DNA from 4 places in the Streptomyces sp. NPDC001231 genome. Region 2 is predicted to be linked to each of the others. Evidence: riboswitches for the same ligand, from Rfam matches in the RefSeq annotation. Region 2 holds a riboswitch; each other region holds the start of a gene.
The links. Region 2 has a riboswitch for cobalamin ahead of ACFY3J_RS33485 (ribonucleoside-diphosphate reductase subunit alpha). Riboswitches for the same ligand answer to the same signal wherever they lie in the genome.
Positions count from the first base shown of each region.

Region 1: linked by a shared signal. The riboswitch ahead of ACFY3J_RS16610 (CbtB-domain containing protein) and the one ahead of ACFY3J_RS33485 (ribonucleoside-diphosphate reductase subunit alpha) in region 2 are both predicted to bind cobalamin.
Region 3: linked by a shared signal. The riboswitch ahead of ACFY3J_RS21095 ((2Fe-2S) ferredoxin domain-containing protein) and the one ahead of ACFY3J_RS33485 (ribonucleoside-diphosphate reductase subunit alpha) in region 2 are both predicted to bind cobalamin.
Region 4: linked by a shared signal. The riboswitch ahead of ACFY3J_RS04145 (cobalamin biosynthesis protein) and the one ahead of ACFY3J_RS33485 (ribonucleoside-diphosphate reductase subunit alpha) in region 2 are both predicted to bind cobalamin.

Region 1 covers NZ_JBIAXS010000012.1:47,447-51,862, forward strand. Annotated here, with positions in the region: gene ACFY3J_RS16595 (DeoR/GlpR family DNA-binding transcription regulator) at 1-351, shown strand, start outside; gene ACFY3J_RS16600 (histidine phosphatase family protein) at 354-926, shown strand; gene ACFY3J_RS16605 (CbtA family protein) at 1,150-1,917, opposite strand; gene ACFY3J_RS16610 (CbtB-domain containing protein) at 1,939-2,157, opposite strand; cobalamin riboswitch at 2,194-2,336, opposite strand; gene ACFY3J_RS16615 (aminotransferase class V-fold PLP-dependent enzyme) at 2,543-3,655, shown strand; gene ACFY3J_RS16620 (MDR family MFS transporter) at 3,707-4,416, opposite strand, start outside.
Region 2 covers NZ_JBIAXS010000038.1:16,030-20,445, reverse strand. Annotated here, with positions in the region: gene ACFY3J_RS33485 (ribonucleoside-diphosphate reductase subunit alpha) at 1-1,995, opposite strand, end outside; cobalamin riboswitch at 2,118-2,272, opposite strand; gene ACFY3J_RS33480 (GNAT family N-acetyltransferase) at 2,318-2,824, opposite strand; gene mctP (monocarboxylate uptake permease MctP) at 2,903-4,416, opposite strand, start outside.
Region 3 covers NZ_JBIAXS010000016.1:190,266-194,681, reverse strand. Annotated here, with positions in the region: partial or broken gene ACFY3J_RS21110 (FMN-binding negative transcriptional regulator) at 1-92, opposite strand, end outside; gene ACFY3J_RS21105 (enoyl-CoA hydratase/isomerase family protein) at 476-1,552, opposite strand; partial or broken gene ACFY3J_RS21100 (acyl-CoA dehydrogenase family protein) at 1,549-1,698, opposite strand; gene ACFY3J_RS21095 ((2Fe-2S) ferredoxin domain-containing protein) at 2,082-2,480, opposite strand; cobalamin riboswitch at 2,541-2,664, opposite strand; gene ACFY3J_RS21090 (Fpg/Nei family DNA glycosylase) at 2,624-3,517, opposite strand; gene ACFY3J_RS21085 (maleylpyruvate isomerase N-terminal domain-containing protein) at 3,683-4,416, shown strand, end outside.
Region 4 covers NZ_JBIAXS010000002.1:306,495-310,910, forward strand. Annotated here, with positions in the region: gene ACFY3J_RS04140 (cobyric acid synthase) at 1-621, opposite strand, end outside; gene ACFY3J_RS04145 (cobalamin biosynthesis protein) at 618-1,559, opposite strand; cobalamin riboswitch at 1,659-1,796, opposite strand; gene ACFY3J_RS04150 (hypothetical protein) at 1,971-2,195, opposite strand; gene ACFY3J_RS04155 (inorganic phosphate transporter) at 2,229-3,491, opposite strand; gene ACFY3J_RS04160 (class II aldolase/adducin family protein) at 3,652-4,353, shown strand.

The DNA.
Region 1 (4,416 bases), on a different contig from region 2:
CCCGGCGGCCGGCCGCGTCCGGGCGAGGGGGCCCTCACCGGACCCCTGACACTGGCCTCGCTGGCGGCTCTGCGCTTCGACACCGCTGTCATCGGCTGCTGTGGGCTGACCGCACAACAGGGCCTGACCGCCTACGACTTGGACGACGCGGCGGTGAAGCGGGCCGCGATCGACTCCGCCCGGCGCGTGCTCGCCGTGGCCGACGGCGCCAAACTGTCCCGTACGGCGCACGCCTTCGTCGCGCCGGTCTCGCGACTGCACACCCTCGTCACCGACGATTCCGCGCCACCGGGCGAGGTCGACGCGATCCGCGCCGCGGGCACGGCCGTCAACACCGCGCGACAGGAGTGAAGTTGACCAGCCGAGTCACTCTCGTCTCGCCCGCGACGAGCCCGTCGCTGCGGCAGGCCCGGTTCGACGACGGCGACTCGATCGACGACGGCGGGACGGCCAGGGCCCGTTCGGCTGCCGGGTCACTTCCCGCGGCCGCCCGCGTGCTCCTGTCCCCGAGCGCGCGCTGCCGGGAGACCGCGTCGGCGCTCGGCCTCGACGGCGTGGCGGTACGGGAGTTGGCCGGTCTGGACGCGGGCCGCTGGCGGGGCCGGACCCTGGAGGAGGTGATGGCCACCGAGCCGGAGGCGGTGGGTCGCTGGCTCGCCGACCCCGACCGCGCGCCGCACGGCGGGGAGTCGGTGCGGGACGTGTGCGAGCGGGTCGGGCGCTGGCTGGACAGCGCGCGGGACACCGACGGCCGTACGCTCGCGGTGGTCGAGCCGGAGGTCGTACGGGCCGCGGTCGTCCATGTGCTGGGCCTGCCCGCGGCCGGCTTCTGGCGGCTGGACGTACCTCCGTTGACGGCAACGGAGTTCAGTGGACGGGCCGGCCGCTGGAATCTGCGGCTCGGACAGCCGCTGGCGGCACCCTGAGGAACGCGACAGGGCCCCCGGACGGTTCCGAAGGGCCCTGTCGTGCACCGAAGGGGTCAGTGCGCGGCCGGGACCGCGCGCCCGGTCGTGGCCGTCACCGGCCTGGGGTTCAGTGGACGGGCCGGCCGCTGGAATCTGCGGCTCGGACAGCCGCTGGCGGCACCCTGAGGAACGCGACAGGGCCCCGGACGGTTCCGAAGGGCCCTGTCGTGCGCCGAAGGGGTCAGTGCGCGGCCGGGACCGCGCGCCCAGTCGTGGCCGTCACCGGCCTGGGGTTCAGCATTCGCCCGGCCAACTCGCCGAAGAGCAGCCCGAATCCGCCCCACAGGACGGTCTGCGTGGCCAGGGCGGAGAGCCGGAACCGCCACAGCAGGGTGGCCGGGAAGTCCGCCGGCACCTCGTTGACGGTGGGCAGGAAGGCGTACGCCAGCCCGATCACCACGGCGAAGGCGGCCACCGCGGCCACCGTCGCGTACCACGTGCCCAGCGCGGGCGCGAGGCGCTTGCCCAGGATGGTGGCGGCGATCGCGAGGAGGATGCTGAGCAGCATCATCAGGAAGTACAGGGTCGTGCGCTTGCCGATGGTGTCTTCCTGGCCGACCGCGGGCGGGTTGGCCGGGTACTTCAGGAACGGCACGACGTACACGGCCAGCAGCGCGCAGCCGGACAGCAGCAGCGCGGTCGCCCGCGGGGAGAAGCGGCCCACGCGGCCCAGTGCGAAGCAGAAGGCGAGCGCGGCGATGCCGCCGAAGGCGACCCCGTAGACCAGGACGCCGGTGGCGAGACCGGCGGTGGACTGGAGGGAACGGGAGACGACTTCCACCTCGTCATGAGAGTGGGAATGGGAATGGGAGTGCGCCTCCTCGAGGCCGATCGCCTTGTCGACGAACGGCTCCCCGAGGAAATAGGCGACGGCCAGGGCGAGCACACCGGCGGCAAGGCCGGCGAGCATGCCCCGTACCAGAAGGTTTCTTACCGTTGCGGAGTTCATGAGCGTGCGGTGTCCCTCGCCTCAGTGGCAGGGGAAACCGAGCAGGTGGCGGGCGTCGTGCACCCACTCGTGGACGTCCGTGCCGCTGAACACGGAGGTGGCGCCCTGCTCGGCGCCGACGAAGTAGAGCAGGACCAGCATGAGAACGCCGAAGAAGACCGCCCAGGGAGCTATCGCCTTCAGCGGCAGCGTGGCGGGAACGGCGGGGGTGGCGGTCGGCTGAGCGACGGTCTGCGCCATGGCAGAACCTCCTCTGGGAGTTCGCGTCCCATCTCGGTGGTGCACAGGACGACAGCCACGGGTCTGACTCACGAACACCCCGGGGGGCGTTCGCATACAGTGGCGCGACCGTGCCGGATTCCCACCGGCTTCCGTCGTGCCGTCGTCGATATCGCACAGACGGTATCGCGTGCCGCGCGCCCGGCCAAGACCGCGACCACGGACGTGATCTTCTCCACCGAGCCGCCTCCACCTGCTCACGGATCACCTCACCATCAGCGCGGCGGGCCCCGGCAGCCGTGTATCAGACACTCCGGCGCTGTGGCAGGATGCGCGCGGGCAAGCTCCGCGCCACCGCCCGCCGCGCCAGTCGATCCGCACGCACCACCCCGGAGGGACGAGCCCCGTGCTCACGTCGTACGCCGCCCACTTCGACACGCCCGCCGGGTACCTGGACTTCGCACGCTTCGGGCCGCCCTCCCGGGACGCCGTCACCGCCACCGCACGCGCCCTGGAGGCGTCCGCCCGCGCCGACCACACCACCGTGGACGCCCTGATGCGCGCGGAGGAGACCGCGCGGGACACGGCCGCCCGCCTCGCCGGCACCGACGCCCGGCACACGGTGCTCCTCCCGAACGCGTCCACCGGTCTGTTCCACGCCGCGCTCGGCATCAGAGAGGGCGTGGTCCTCGCGCCGCGCTCCGACTTCCCCGCCAACCACTACCCGTGGCGCCGCTCCGCGGATCTGGGCCGGGCTACGCCGCGCTGGATCGACCCCGCACCCGGCTCCGGAGTCACCCCCGATCTGGTCCGCGCCGCGCTGACCGACGACGTCGTGGCCGTGTCGGTCAGCGCCGTGGACTTCCGCACCGGGTTCCGTGCCGACCTGGCGGCGCTGCGCGAGGCGATCGGGCCCGACCGGCTGCTGATCGTGGACGCCATCCAGGCGTTCGGTGTCGCCTCCCTGCCCTGGGACGCCGCCGACGTGGTGGTCGCGGGCGGCCAGAAATGGCTGCGCGCCGGATGGTCGACCGGCTTCGCCACGCTGTCCGACCGCGCCCTGGAATCCCTGGAGCCGGTCCTCACCGGCTGGACGGGCGTCGAGGACGTCGGCCTCTTCGACGGAGCGGAGCACCCGCCCGCCCCGGACGCACGGCGGTGGTCGATCACCAATCTGAGCCCGGTGACGGCCGCCGCGTTCGCGGCCGCGCTGGACCTGGTCGAGCGGCACACCGTCGCCGCGATCGAATCCGCGATCGCCACACGGATCGCCGAACTCACCGAGGTCGTCGAGGCGTGCGGCGGCCGCGTCCTCTCCCCCGCCGACCCGGCGCGGCGCGCGGGCATCCTCTCCTTCACCCTGCCGGACCACGATCCGTGCCTCGTCGCCAAGGCGCTGCACGCCGAAGGCGTCACCGCGACCGTGCGCACCGACTCGCTCAGGCTCTCCCCGCACGCCTCGACCCCGGCGGAGGCAGCCGAACGGGTCGCCACCGCACTGTCGTCCCTGGGGAGTTGAACCCGCGGGTCGGCGACACCTTGAACCCGCGGGTCGGCGACCTCCTTTCCGTCAGGCGGGGGCGGGCTCGGGCTCTGCCTGGGTGGTGAGCCGGCCGGCCCGGGCGAGCGCCGCGACCGAGGCGGCGCAGACGAGTCCGGTGGCGGTCAGGGCCGTCCAGGTCATCCAGAGGGCATGGTGCCGCTGGGCGAAGTCCCACAGCGCGCCGGTGACGAGGTTGCCCAGGGTGATGCCCAGGCCGGAGACGGTGTTGTAGAGCCCGTAGTAGGTGGCGACCAGGCGGTTGCCCGACAGGGCGACGACGGTGTCCATCTCGAACGGGTAGACCACGGCGGAACCCACCGCGAGCAGGACCACCGCGGTCACCAGCGCGACCAGCGCGGCTCCTGAGGAGCCGTGCGGGGCGAGCGCGAGCGGCAGGAAGGCCAGCCCCATCACGGCGAGTCCCCGCACCAGCGCCTGGCTGGGTCGCCACCGCTGCTTGGCCCAGCCGGTCAGGCGCAGTTGGCCGACGACGGCCACCGCGGCGGAGACGATGAAGAGCCCGCTGGTGACCGCCGTGCCGTTCGCCCCCAGGGCGTCGGCCGCCGCCAGCGGGAGGGCCAGGTACACCTGGAAGGTGAGCACGTAGGAGCCGATCATGGCGGTGGCGAAGAGCAGGAAGGGGCGGTTGGACACGACCGTCCGCCACTGCGCGAGCACGCTCTCCTGCCGGTCCGTGTCCGCCGTGTGGCCGCGCCGGGCGGGCAGGGCGCGCCACT
Region 2 (4,416 bases):
CTCGCGCAGCGCCTCGCGGGTGCGGGCGTCCCAGACGCCGAGCGCCTTCAGATCGTTCACCAGGTACGAGTTGACCTGCAAGAACTCCCCGGAGAGCGTCTCACGCTTGAAGAGGTTGGAGACCTGCGGCTCGATGCACTCGTACACGCCCGCGATCGAGGCGATGGTGGCGGTCGGGGCGATGGCGAGCAGCAGCGAGTTGCGCATGCCGACGGCGGCGATCCGCTCGCGCAGGGCCGCCCAGCGCTCCGGCCAGGTCACCTCGACGTCGTAGTGGTCGGGGTGCAGCACCCCCTGGGCCGTACGGGTCTTCTCCCAGGCGGGCAGCGGGCCGTCACGCTCGGCGAGGTCGGCGGACGCCTCGTACGCGGCGAGCATGATCCGCTCGGCGATACGGGTGGACAGGGCCTTCGCCTCCAGGGAGTCGAAGGGCAGCCGCAGCTTGAAGAAGACGTCCTGAAGACCCATGGCGCCCAGGCCCACCGGCCGCCAGCGGGCGTTGGAGCGGCCCGCCTGCTCGGTCGGGTAGAAGTTGATGTCCACCACGCGGTCGAGGAAGGTGACGGCGGTGCGGACGGTCTCGTCCAGCCGCTCCCAGTCGATGTCACCGCCGGCCACGAACGCGCCGAGGTTGACCGAACCCAGGTTGCACACCGCCGTCTCGCCGTCGTCGGTGACCTCCAGGATCTCCGTGCAGAGGTTGGAGGAGTGGACGACGTGGCCCGGCTGCGCGGTCTGGTTGGCGGTGCGGTTGGCGGCGTCCTTGAAGGTCATCCAGCCGTTGCCGGTCTGCGCGAGGGTGCGCATCATGCGGCCGTACAGGTCGCGGGCCGGCATGGTCTTCCTGGCCAGGCCACGCGCCTCCGCGGCGCGGTACGCGGCGTCGAACTCCTCGCCCCACAGGTCGGTCAGCTCCGGCACGTCCGCGGGGGAGAACAGCGACCACTGCCCGTCGGCGTTCACACGGCGCATGAACTCGTCCGGAACCCAGTGCGCGAGGTTGAGGTTGTGCGTCCGGCGGGCGTCCTCACCGGTGTTGTCGCGCAGCTCCAGGAACTCCTCGATGTCCGAGTGCCAGGTCTCCAGGTAGACCGCGGCGGCACCCTTGCGCCGGCCGCCCTGGTTCACGGCGGCCACCGAGGCGTCCAGGGTCTTCAGGAACGGCACGATGCCGTTGGAGTGCCCGTTGGTGCCGCGGATCAGCGAACCGCGGGAGCGGATGCGGGAGTAGGCGATGCCGATGCCGCCGGCGTGCTTGGACAGCCTGGCGACCTGGAGGTAGCGCTCGTAGATCGAGTCCAGCTCGTCCCTGGGGGAGTCGAGCAGGTAGCAGGACGACATCTGGGGGTGGCGCGTACCGGAGTTGAAGAGCGTGGGGGAGGAGGGCAGGTAGTCGAGGCGGCTCATCAGCCCGTAGAGCGCCTCGACCTCGTCGACCGACCGCGCGGTGTCGTCCTGCGCGAGACCCGCCGCGACCCGCAGCATGAAGTGCTGCGGCGTCTCGATCACCTTGCGGGTGATCGGGTGCCGCAGCAGGTACCGGCTGTGCAGGGTGCGCAGGCCGAAGTAGCCGAAGCGGTCGTCGGCGGCCGGGTCGATCAGCGCGTCGAGGCGGTCGGCGTACCGGCGCGCGAACTCGGCGGTCCGGTCGGCGAGAAGGCCCTCGCGGTGGCTGACGGCGACGGAGTCGGTGAAGGACACGACGCCCTGGGAGGCGGCCTCGGCGCGGATGGCGAGGGTCAGCAGCCTGGCCGCGAGCCGGGAGTAGGCGGGGTCCTCGGAGATGAGCCCGGCGGCCGCCTCCGTGGCCAGCTCGCGCAACTCGGCCTCGTCGGCCCGCGCCGACCGGCCGCGCAGCGCGGCGGCGGCGACCCGGCCGGGGTCGGCGTCGGGGAGGTCGGCGGTCAGCTCGGTCAGGGTCCGCAGCAGTACGGCACCTGGACCGTCGGTTTCCGGAGCTGTGGCTGAAACCGGGTCTGCTGGCGCGATGGTCACGTGGAGCTCTCCCTCGCTCGGCACGGGGCCTCGCCGAGGGCAGGGGGCAGCACACGAGCGCACGCGGCGCCGCGTCCACCGGCCCATTCCACGAAGCCCGGACGTCAGGGCACCCGGACCGGACGGCCGGGCGCACTGTCGGCAGGTCCTCGGACTGACGCTCGTGGCGGCCCATGGGGGCATACGCGCACGAGTACACCGTTGCGGGACAGTTCCGGATTCGCACCGGATTCCCCTGCGGCGACAGTGAGCACGAGCATACATCTTGTGCTGAGTGAGTCGGGCACCCCCATATGTTGTGCCGTGTCGCTTCAGGAACGTGTCAGAATGTCAACTCGTAGGTGAGCAGCATGATGTCGTCCAGGTGCGGGAGGGGGTTCCAGTCCCGGCCCGGCGTGCGGACGAAGCCCAGGCGCTCGTAGATGCGGTGGGCGGTGTGCATGGCGCTCTGGGTGGACAGCACCACGCGGACACAGCCCTCCACGGCCCGTGCCCGGTCCAGACAGGCCCGTACGAGGGCCTCGCCGACGCCTCGGCCTCGCGCCGTGTGCGCGACCGCGAGCATCCGTATCTCGGTCTCCCCGGGACCGGCTAGGTCGGCCATGGGGCCCGTGCCGGGGACGAAGGTCACGCCGCCGAGCACCTTCCCGTCCGCCACCGCCACCAGTACCTCGGCCGCGGCCGCCCGCTTGGCCACGTCCCGCAGCTCGCCGAGATACTCGTCGCTCTCACCGAAGTCGAGGAGCCCGTCCCGGAGGTAGGCCTGGGCGGTGATCTCACCGAGGGTGCCGTACTCGCCGGGTTCCACCGGCCGGATCACGATGTCCATGCGCCAGAGTGTGCCGCACGGGCACGGCGGCGGGCCGCCGGATTTCTCCGGCGGCCCGTGGGGTGCCCCTCCCGGTTGTCAGCGCGGGGCCGCCGCCGTGGCCGGCGGGAGTTCCACCTCGACGTCCGGGTCGCCGGCGTCCGCCGTGTAGTCATCCGGCCGGGTCTCGTCCACGCCCTCAGGCGCCTTGACCGCCCTCAGCACGAAGGTCAGGACCACCGCGACGGCCGCGTTGAGCACGAACGCCGTCAGACCGATGTAGCCGATCTCGCCGATGCCCGGGATCTCCTTCGCCGAGCCGCCGAAGTGCTTCTGCGTCGGCGAGGCGACCCCGTAGGCGGCGACCGTGCCGTAGACCATGCCGACCGCCCAGCCCGCCAGCAGCGCCCAGCGGTGGAACCAGCGGGTGAACAGGCCGCCGACCAGGGCCGGGAAGGTCTGCAGGATCCAGATGCCGCCGAGCAGCTGGAAGTTGATGGCGACCGTCTTGTCCATGGTCAGGACGAAGACCAGCGCGCCCACCTTCACCAGCAGCGACACGATCTTGGATACCCGGGTCTCCTCCTTCGGCGTCGCGTGCGGGCGGAGGAAGTCCTTGTAGATGTTGCGGGTGAACAGGTTCGCGGCGGCGATCGACATGATGGCCGCCGGTACCAGCGCGCCGATGGCGATCGCCGCGAACGCCACCCCCGCGAACCAGTCCGGGAACATGTTCTCGAACAGCTGCGGAATGGCCAGCTGGCCGTTCTTCACCTGCACGCCCGCCGCGATCGCCATGAAGCCCAGCAGGGCGAGCAGGCCCAGCATCAGCGAGTACAGCGGCAGGATCGTGGTGTTGCGGCGGATCACCTCGCGGCTGCGCGAGGACAGCGTCGCGGTGATCGAGTGCGGGTACATGAACAGCGCGAGCGCGGAGCCCAGGGCCAGTGTGGCGTACGTCCACTGGCCGGCCGCCGCCGGCACCAGACCGCCCGTCCCCGACTCGCTGAACTTCTGGTCCGCCTTGGCGAACACCTCGCCGAAGCCGCCCAGCTTGATCGGGATGTAGATGATGGCCACCGCGATCACGATGTAGATCAGGGTGTCCTTCACGAACGCGATCAGCGCGGGCGCGCGCAGCCCCGACGAGTAGGTGTACGCCGCCAGCACACCGAAGGCGATCAGCAGCGGCAGGTCCTTCACGAACCAGTGGGTGCTGTCGCCGCCCCCGACGCCCATCACGTCCAGCACGGCCTGGATGCCGACCAGCTGGAGCGCGATGTACGGCATGGTCGCGAGGATGCCGGTGAGCGCCACCGCCAGCGACAGGCTCTTGGAGCCGAACCGGCCGCGGACGAAGTCCGAGGTGGTCACGTATCCGTGCCGGTGGGACACCGACCACAGCCGCGGCAGGAACGTGAAGATCAGCGGGTAGACCAGGATCGTGTACGGCACCGCGAAGAAGCCGGCCGCGCCCGTGGCGTAGACGGCGGCCGGCACGGCCACGAAGGTGTAGGCGGTGTACAGGTCGCCGCCGAGCAGGAACCAGGTCACCCAGGTGCCGAACGACCGGCCGCCCAGGCCCCATTCGTCGAGGCTGTGCTCGTTCTCGG
Region 3 (4,416 bases), on a different contig from region 2:
GCACAGGCACAGGTGGGGAAGTGCGGCCGGCTGGCGTAGTGGTCGGGCGAGATGTAGGCGCTGGGCCCCAGGAACGCCACCACCACCTCGACGTTGCCGGCGAGCGCCTCTCAGATCGGGTTGCCCCGCGGCAGATGCCCGCGCGGCTTGCCGTAGGGCCAGGCGTGCCGGTCGAGCACGAACGGATATGCGGACGGCGGCGGGCCGGCCCTCCACCGACAGCGCCATCAGGCCCAGCACCCTCCCCGGGTCAGCACCGCGGCGCGGCTGCCGCACCTGCGCTCGGTCGAGAAGCGACTCGACCTGGAGGAGGTGGTCGAGGCGCTGCTCGGTTCGGCGCAGGTGCTTCGTCACGGGGTGGCCGAGGAGGGGCCCGTCGCCGCCGACGGCCGCCCGGCACCGGCGTGACCGCGTGGTCGTCACGCCACGGGCGAGGCGCCCACGTGCCCGGGTCCGATGAACGCCACGGTCCTGCTCACCGGGCCGCCTCCGCGGTGGTGCCAGGGCCGGCGAGGCCCAGTTCACGGTCGCCGAGCGGGGCGAAGAAGCGGTTCACGTCGGCGTCGGTCACCTCGGCGAGGGTCTTGGGGGACCAACGCGGGTCGCGGTCCTTGTCGATGACCTGGGCGCGGATGCCCTCCACCAGGTCGGGGCTGCTCAGGGCGGCGCAGGAGACGCGGTACTCCTGGTCGAGGACCGGCTCCAGCGATCCGAGACGGCGGGCGCGGCGCACGGCGGCCAGGGTGACCTTCACGGCGGTCGGTGACCTGGTGAGCAGGGTTTCGGCCGCCTCCTTGGCGGCGGGCTCGCCGTGGTCGAACAGCCGGCCCAGGATGTCCTCGACCGTCCCGGCGGCATAGCAGGGGTCGATCCATTCCCTCTGCGCCTCCAACTCCCCTTGCGGCAGCGGTCGGGCATGGCGCGCCAGCACCTCCCGTACGGGCGTGCCTGCGAGGTCGTCGACGAGGGCCGGCAGGGCCGCTGACGGCACGTAGTGGTCGGCGAGCCCGCAGAGCACGGCGTCGCCGGCGCCGATCTGCGCACCGGTCAGCGCGAGATGGGTGCCCAGTTCCCCTGGGGCGAGGGCCAGCAGATGGGTGCCGCCGACGTCGGGGACGAAGCCGATACCGGTCTCCGGCATCGCGATCCGCGAGCGCTCGGTGACGATCCGGACGCTGCCGTGCGCGGAGACGCCGACGCCGCCTCCCATCACGATGCCGTCCATGACGGCGACGTACGGCTTCGGGTAGCGGGCGATACGGGCGTTGAGGCGGTACTCGTCGCGCCAGAAGGCGGCCGAGGCGGTGCCGTCCCGGTCGCGGACGTCGTCGTGGATGGCGCGGATGTCACCGCCCGCGCACAGGCCGCGCTCCCCCGCGCCGGTGATGACCACGGTCTCCACGGCCGGGTCGTGCTCCCAGGCCGTCAGCGCCTCGTCGATACGGCGCACCATCTCGCGGTTGAGGGCGTTGAGGGCCTTCGGCCGGTTGAGGGTGATGTGGGCGGCCCGCCCGTCGGTGTGGAACAGGACGGGTTCCTCGGCGGCGGTCATCCGAACGCCTCCGTCCGGCCGCGGGCCACGATGACACGCATGATCTCGTCGGTTCCTTCCAGGTTCTGATGGACGCGCAGGTCACGGACGATCTTCTCAAGGCCGTACTCGCCGAGGTAGCCGTAGCCCCCGTGCGGTTGGAGCGCCGGTCGGCGACCGAGTTCCTGGTGCGCGTTGGCGCGATCACGCCGTGCATGCCGTGCACGCCGTGCACACCGGGCGTCGGAATCGGCGGATCCGCGCGGTCCTCGGGTCCTGGAGCCTCCTGCAGTCGAGGTATGTGCATCGTCTCCCTGCTGCCCGCCGCGACCGACATCGTCGCCGAACTCGGGCTGTCGGAGCAGTTGGCCGGCCGGGGCCACGGGTGGTACGCGGGGCGGAGGTGCTCGCCCAGATCCTGCACGGCGTACAGGCCGGCGAGGCAGTCACACCGGCCGAGGCCCGCCCGTTTCCCGGCCGGTGACGACGGTCGGCCTCCTCGCACGTGCGGACCTCCCCGCGCGTGCGGACCTCCCCGCGCGTGCGGGCCTCAGGAGTCCGTGGGACGCCGTGGCGGCGTGATGGCGTAGAGGTCGAGGATGTCCGGCAGGGGAGCCACTCCCGGGCCACCGGCGCGTACCCAGGCGACGATGTCCTCGGTCGCGTCCGCATCGTTGACGAGCCCGAGCCAGACCGGTCGCGCACCGGCGGTCCGGCCCGCGGCGGACGGCTGGACCACGATGACGTTCGCCTGCTCGCACACGTCGAGGCAGTCGGAGATGCGCACCGGCACCTCCGCACGCAGCCGCGCGGTCTGCGCCGCGTGATCGACCCCGGCCACCTTGGGGCTGCCGCAGCAGCAGTCCCGGCACACGACGACCCGGCACGGCACCGGACCGCTCCCCGCCACGGCACCGTCCGGCGCCTCGTCCGTCGGCTTTTCGGACACGCCGCACCACTCCCCTCCCGGGGAGATCCGCCCCGGTGTCGATCGAGGAGGCGACCGCATGAGTCTCCTGGCTCCCGGGTCGTCACTCGTCCCGCCTTCCCACCCCGGGCGGGGGCAGTGGCCTTCCGGAACTCGCTCACCGGTCACAGTGGCGGGACCGCGCCGGATTCACACCGGCTTCCTCGGACCGCCGTCGCCTTATGTCGCCGACCATCATCCCATTGCCGTTCGCTCACTGGGGAACGGTCGCTTCGCTCATTGCCGGCACTGGGGGCACCAGACCGTGCGGCGTCCGCCGACGCGGTTCGAGCACAGGGGCCACCCGCAGCGAGGACATGTCGGCTCGCGGTCGTCCCGGTGCCCGGTGAGCCAGGAACGACGCGGTGGCACGCACCCGGCGCGCACGGATGTCTCAAGGACCCGGCCCATCCCCGCGTGGATACGCCGAAGCGCGGATCACTCAGGTCCCGTGCCGGGGTCCGCGGTGCCACCCGGGCCCGCCAGAGGATCTCGTCGCACAGGAGGTTCCCGAGGCCCGCGATCACGGACTGGTCCATCAGCGCGCTCTTGATGGCACGCCGTCGTCCCGACAGCAGCTTCCGCAATTCCGCTCCGCTCAGTGTGAGGGCGTCGGGCCCCAGACCGTCCGTGATCCGTGCGACCTGTGCGTCGTCGGCCAACTGCACACCTTGGAGCTTGCGTTGATCGCGGTAGCGCAGGTGCCGGGAGTCGTCGAGCGTCAGCACGATGCGGTCGTGCGGTGCGAGGGGCTCGTCCGGGGCACAGCACCGCAACGATCCCGTCATACCGAAATGCCAGACCAGTACGCGACCGCCGTCATCCACCGGCACGAACAACCACTTGCCGTGCCGCCACCCCTCCCCCAGACGCCTCCCCTTCAGCCCCCTCCGGAACCGCTGCGCGCTGACACCCCGCAGCACCCCGGTGTCCCGCACCTCGACGTCCGTGACACACCGCTGCCGGCCGCAGGTCATCAGCACCTCGCGGAATCCCTCGACATCCGGCAGTTCGGGCATGCGCGCGTCCGGGCTCTTCGTCGTACGGTCGTCAGACCGCCGTACGCGCTGACGGGTACCCGTGGAGGACGAGCCCACGCGCTCGGCCCCCTGCTCCGAGGCGTCATGCCTCCGATCGGACGCTCGCCGGTTCGACGGACGGCTCGACCGGGATACCCATGGCCCGTGATCCCGTCCGAGGTCGACGACACGCTGCCCGAGCTGGCTCCCTTCGTCCACGCCGTGCAGGGCCGAAGGCCCGACGACGGCACGTGGTGCGAGGTGTGGACGGTGCGTGACGTCCTGGTCCACCAGACGGGGAACGCCGAGGTACTGGCCCGCGTGCTGCGAGCATTCCTCGCCGGCACACCGGTGGAGACCAGGAGCTTCGAGCGCGAGGCTCCCTACCGGCGGATGTCGGACGCCGAGCTCTGGGCGGCGTTCATGACCAACTGTGAACAGCTCACCGAGATCGCCGCGGCCGCCGCGCAGGACCTCTCCCCGGACACCGAGGTGATGTGGACCGGCCGTTCCGTGAAGGTCCCCTTCTTCGCGGAACACATGCGTGAGGAAATGATCCTCCACCGCTGGGACCTGACCGGCGACGACCGGACGGCCGTGCAGTCCCTCAGCGAGCCGTGGATGACCGAGCACAGCGTGGTGTCGGTCGGCCGTCCCTTGCTGGTCCGGGGCCGCGCCGGTCTGGACCTGGGGCCCGGGGGACGGGTCGAGGGCCGCCTGCGCACCCCGGGCACGGACGACATCGTGGTGACCGCCGACGCCGAGGGCGGCACGATCCGGTTCGCCGCCCCCGAGGGCCCGGCCACGCTCAAGAGCGACGCGGCCACCCGCGTCCTGCTGCTGTGGGGCCGCCGCCCCGCCGAACCCACCCGCTGTCACAGCACCGCGGGCCCGGAGGC
Region 4 (4,416 bases), on a different contig from region 2:
TTCGAGCAGCGAGACGTCCCCGCGGAACTTGTTGACGAGGAACCCGGCGACGAGTTCCTGGTCCTGCGGCGACAGCAGTGCGAGCGTGCCGAAGAAGGAGGCGAAGACGCCGCCGCGGTCGATGTCGCCGACGACGAGCACGGGCAGCCGCGCGCCGCGCGCGATCCCCATGTTGACGATGTCGGTCCGGCGCAGGTTGATCTCCGCCGGGCTGCCCGCACCCTCGCAGATCACCGCGTCGTACGTGCCGCGCAACTCGGCGAGGCAGTCCAGCACGGTGCCGAGGAGCTTCTGCTGCCGCCCGCCGTGGTAGCCGCGCGCGCTCAACTCGCCCACCGGCCTGCCCAGCAGCACGACCTGGCTGCTCTGCTCGCCGCCCGGCTTGAGCAGCACCGGGTTCATCAGCGCGGTCGGCTCGACCCGGCACGCCTGGGCCTGCATGGCCTGCGCCCGCCCGATCTCGGCGCCCTCCCGGGTGACGAACGAGTTGAGGGACATGTTCTGCGCCTTGAAGGGAGCGACCTTCACACCCTGGCGCACCAGCCACCGGCAGATCCCGGCGGTGACGACGCTCTTCCCGGCGTCGGAGGTGGTGCCGGCGACGAGCAGACCGCCACTCATGACGTCCGTCCTCTCTTCAGCAGCCGTACGCCCGCGCACACGCCGAGCGCGAGCCAGCCCACGCGGCGGGAGAGCCGTACCGCGCGCTCGATGTCACCCGGATGGACGGCACGTCCGGCGTTGTTGAGCACCGGGCGGTGCTCCACGCGCCCGGCGTACGAGAGCGTGCCGCCCAGCCGTACCCCGAGCGCCCCCGCGAACGCGGCTTCCACCGGACCGGCGTTGGGGCTCGGGTGCCGGCCGGCGTCGGCGCGCCAGGCCCGTACGGCACCGCGCGGGTCGTCGCCCGCGACGGCCGCCAGGGCGGCGGTGAGCCGCGCCCCCGGCCATCCGGCGAGGTCGTCGAGCCGGGCCGAGGCCCAGCCGTAGCGGCGGTACCGGGGGGACTTGTGCCCGACCATGGCGTCCAGGGTGTTGACCGCACGGAAGCCGAGGAGGCCCGGCACACCGGCGGCGGCGCCCCACACCAGCGCGCCCACCACCGCGTCGGAGGTGTTCTCGGCGACGGACTCGACGACGGCCCGGGCGATCCCGTCGGCGCCCAGCGCCCGCGGATCGCGCCCACACAGATGCGGCAGCCGCGCCCGGGCGCCCTCGACGTCCCCGGCGTCCAGCGCGCGCCCGATCTCCCGCGCCTCACGGGCGAGGGAGGTCCCGCCGACGACGGCCCAGGTGGCGGCGGCGGTCAGCGCGACGGAGGCGGTACGGGAGGAACGCGCGACGGACGCGGCCAGCGCGGCCGAGCCCAGGACACCGCCCACGCACACGGCGGTGTGCAGGGCGCCCCAGCCGCGGTGGTCCCGCCACAGCGCGCGTTCCACGGCACCCGCGGCCCGTCCGAACACGGCGACGGGGTGCCCGCGGCGTGGATCGCCGAGGAGCAGGTCACCGAGGAGGCCGGCGGCGGCGCCGTACGCGAAGTCGCGATCGGCACCCATCGGGTCAGCCGGTCGTGCGGTCGGTCGGACAGACGGTGGTGAACCTCGGTCGGCAGCCGCGCATGGCGATATGTGTCCTCACTCAGGGTGTCCACGCCCTGGTTCGACGAGACCGGCGGCGAGAGTTCCTGGCTCCCGGGGAAGTTCTTCCCCGGTCACAGTGGCGGGACCGCGCCGGATTCGCACCGGACTTCCTCTCCTGCCGCCGTACTTGGCTCCGGCAGTCCACCACGCACCGCGAACACCCGTCAACCTGCCGTTGACCTGCGCAGGGGTACTGAGATGAGGCACACACCGCGGGCGCCGGGAACCAGAAGACCCGCCCTTCCCGGGCCGCCGTGGGGACGGTCCGGGAAGAGCGGGTGACGTGAGGGGCGGGACCCGGACCCGGTTGCCCGGGTCCCGGCCGGGTCAGGCCACGATCAGGTAGATCCCGTAGGCCACGGCGGCGGCGCACGCGGCGAAGCAGGCGTAGGCGCCGGTGACCGCGAGGGCCCCGCCGCCGTGGCCCTCGGCGACGGCCCGCTCGCGGCGGGAGAGACCGGCGATGCCGAGGGTGAACAGGGCCACGAGGCCCACCGTGACGCCGAGGCTGACGCCGAAGACGGAGCCGAGGGCCACCCAGTCGATCTTCATGGTGCTTCTCTTCCTTCTACCTGTGGCGCGGGCTCAGACGGCGGCGGCCGGCGGGGTCGCCACGGACGCGGGATCACCGGCGGGCGCGGAGGCCTGGGCGGGGATCGTGGCCTTGAGCTCCTCGGTCACCGGGGAGGCCGGGGGCGGGGTGACGGCGGCGATGGCCTGGGTGACCACGCCGGCCGGCTCCTCGGTCTCGTTGACGTTGGTGTGGTCGACGACCTCGCGGCGGGAGATCTTCCAGATCGCGGCGCTGGAGGCCACCAGGAACGCGGCGACGAGCCAGGTGCCCCAGTCGCCGAGGCGCGTCACCGCCTCCGCGCCGGCCGCGACCAGGGCCGCGGCGGGCAGTGTGAGGGCCCAGGCGACGGCCATGCGGCTCGCGGTGGACCAGCGGACCACGCCGCCCTTGCGGCCCAGGCCCGCGCCCATCACCGAACCGGAGACGACGTGCGTGGTGGAGAGGGAGAAGCCGAGGTGGGAGGAGGCCAGGATGGCGGTGGCCGCGCTGGTCTGGGCGGCGAAGCCCTGCTGCGGCTGAAGGTCGGTCAGGCCCTTGCCCATGGTGCGGATGATGCGCCAGCCGCCGATGTAGGTGCCGAGCGCGATGGCCAGGCCCGCCGAGAGGATGACCCAGGTGGGAGGGTTGGAGCCGGGGGCGAGGGCGCCGCCGGCGATCAGGGCGAGGGTGATGACGCCCATCGTCTTCTGCGCGTCGTTGGTGCCGTGGGCCAGCGAGACCAGGCCCGCGGAGGCGATCTGCCCGGCGCGGTGGCCCTTCTCGGCCGCCTTGCCGTTCGAATTCGACTTACTGCCGATGCCGTACGACAGCCGGGTCGAGACCAGCGCGGCGAGACCCGCGACGACCGGGGCGGCGACCGCCGGGATGAGGACCTTGGTGAGCAGGACACCGCCGTGCACGGCGGTGAAGCCGGCCGAGGCGATGGTGGCGCCGATCAGACCGCCCATGAGGGCGTGCGAGGAGCTGGAGGGGAGTCCGACCAGCCAGGTCAGCAGGTTCCAGAGGATCGCGCCCACCAGGGCGGCGAAGATGACTTCGGGACGGATGCCGTTCTCGTCGACGAGACCCTTGGAGATCGTGTTGGCGACTTCCACGGACAGGAAGGCGCCCACCAGGTTCAGCACGGCGGACATGGCCACCGCGACCTTGGGCTTGAGCGCACCGGTGGAGATGGTTGTGGCCATCGCGTTTGCGGTGTCGTGGAAACCGTTCGTGAAATCGAACGCGAGTGCGGTGATCACCACCATCGCGAGGATCAGCGAGAAGCTTTCCATTTACCCAGGCAATCGTTCGAGCGTCATTGGCGCGTTGAACGTAGGTAACCTGGGTGAACGGAAGATGAACTGAGTCGGTCATCGCGGTGTCCGTTCCCGTCCCGTGGTCCGGTGGGGAGAGTGCGGTCGCCCGCGGGAGGTGTCCTGGCAGGATCGGCACATGACCGAACTCGGAGAGACGGCCCACGCCTGGCGGGCGCTGGTCGCGACGGCCCGCCGCACGGTGTCCGACGGTCTGGTCGTCGGCACCTCCGGCAACGTGTCCGTACGCGTGGGCGACACCGTGCTGGTCACCCCCTCCGGCGTCCCCTACGACCGGCTCACGGACGACGACGTCACCGGCGTCGGCCTGGACGGCCGGCAGGTGCTCGGCACACTGGTGCCGACCAGCGAACTGCCCATGCACCTCGCGGTCTACCGCAGCACCGACGCGGGCGCCGTCGTCCACACCCACGCCGTGCACGCGACGGCCGTCTCGGCCCTCGTCACCGAGCTCCCGCTGATCCACTACATGGCCGGCGCGCTCGGCGGGCCCGTCCGCGTGGCCCCGTACGCCACGTACGGCACCGAGGAACTGGCCGGGAACATGCTGCGAGCCCTCGACGGCCGCACCGGCTGCCTGCTGCGCAACCACGGCACCGTCACCTACGGCACCACCCTCGACCAGGCCTACGACCGTACGGCCCAGCTGGAGTGGATGTGCCGTGTGTGGCTGGCGGCGTCCAGCGTCCCCGGCCTGACACCGGCTCTGCTGACGCCGGAGCAACTGGCCCAGGCGGGGGAGCGGCTGCGGGCGTACGGACAGCCGGGGACGGGGACGGGGACGGGGACGGGGTCAGGGCAGGGGCCGGGGCAGGGGTAGAGGCGGGAGCCGGGGCAGGGAACCGGGAACGGCGAGGGACGGTAGCCCCATGTGCGGGCGGCG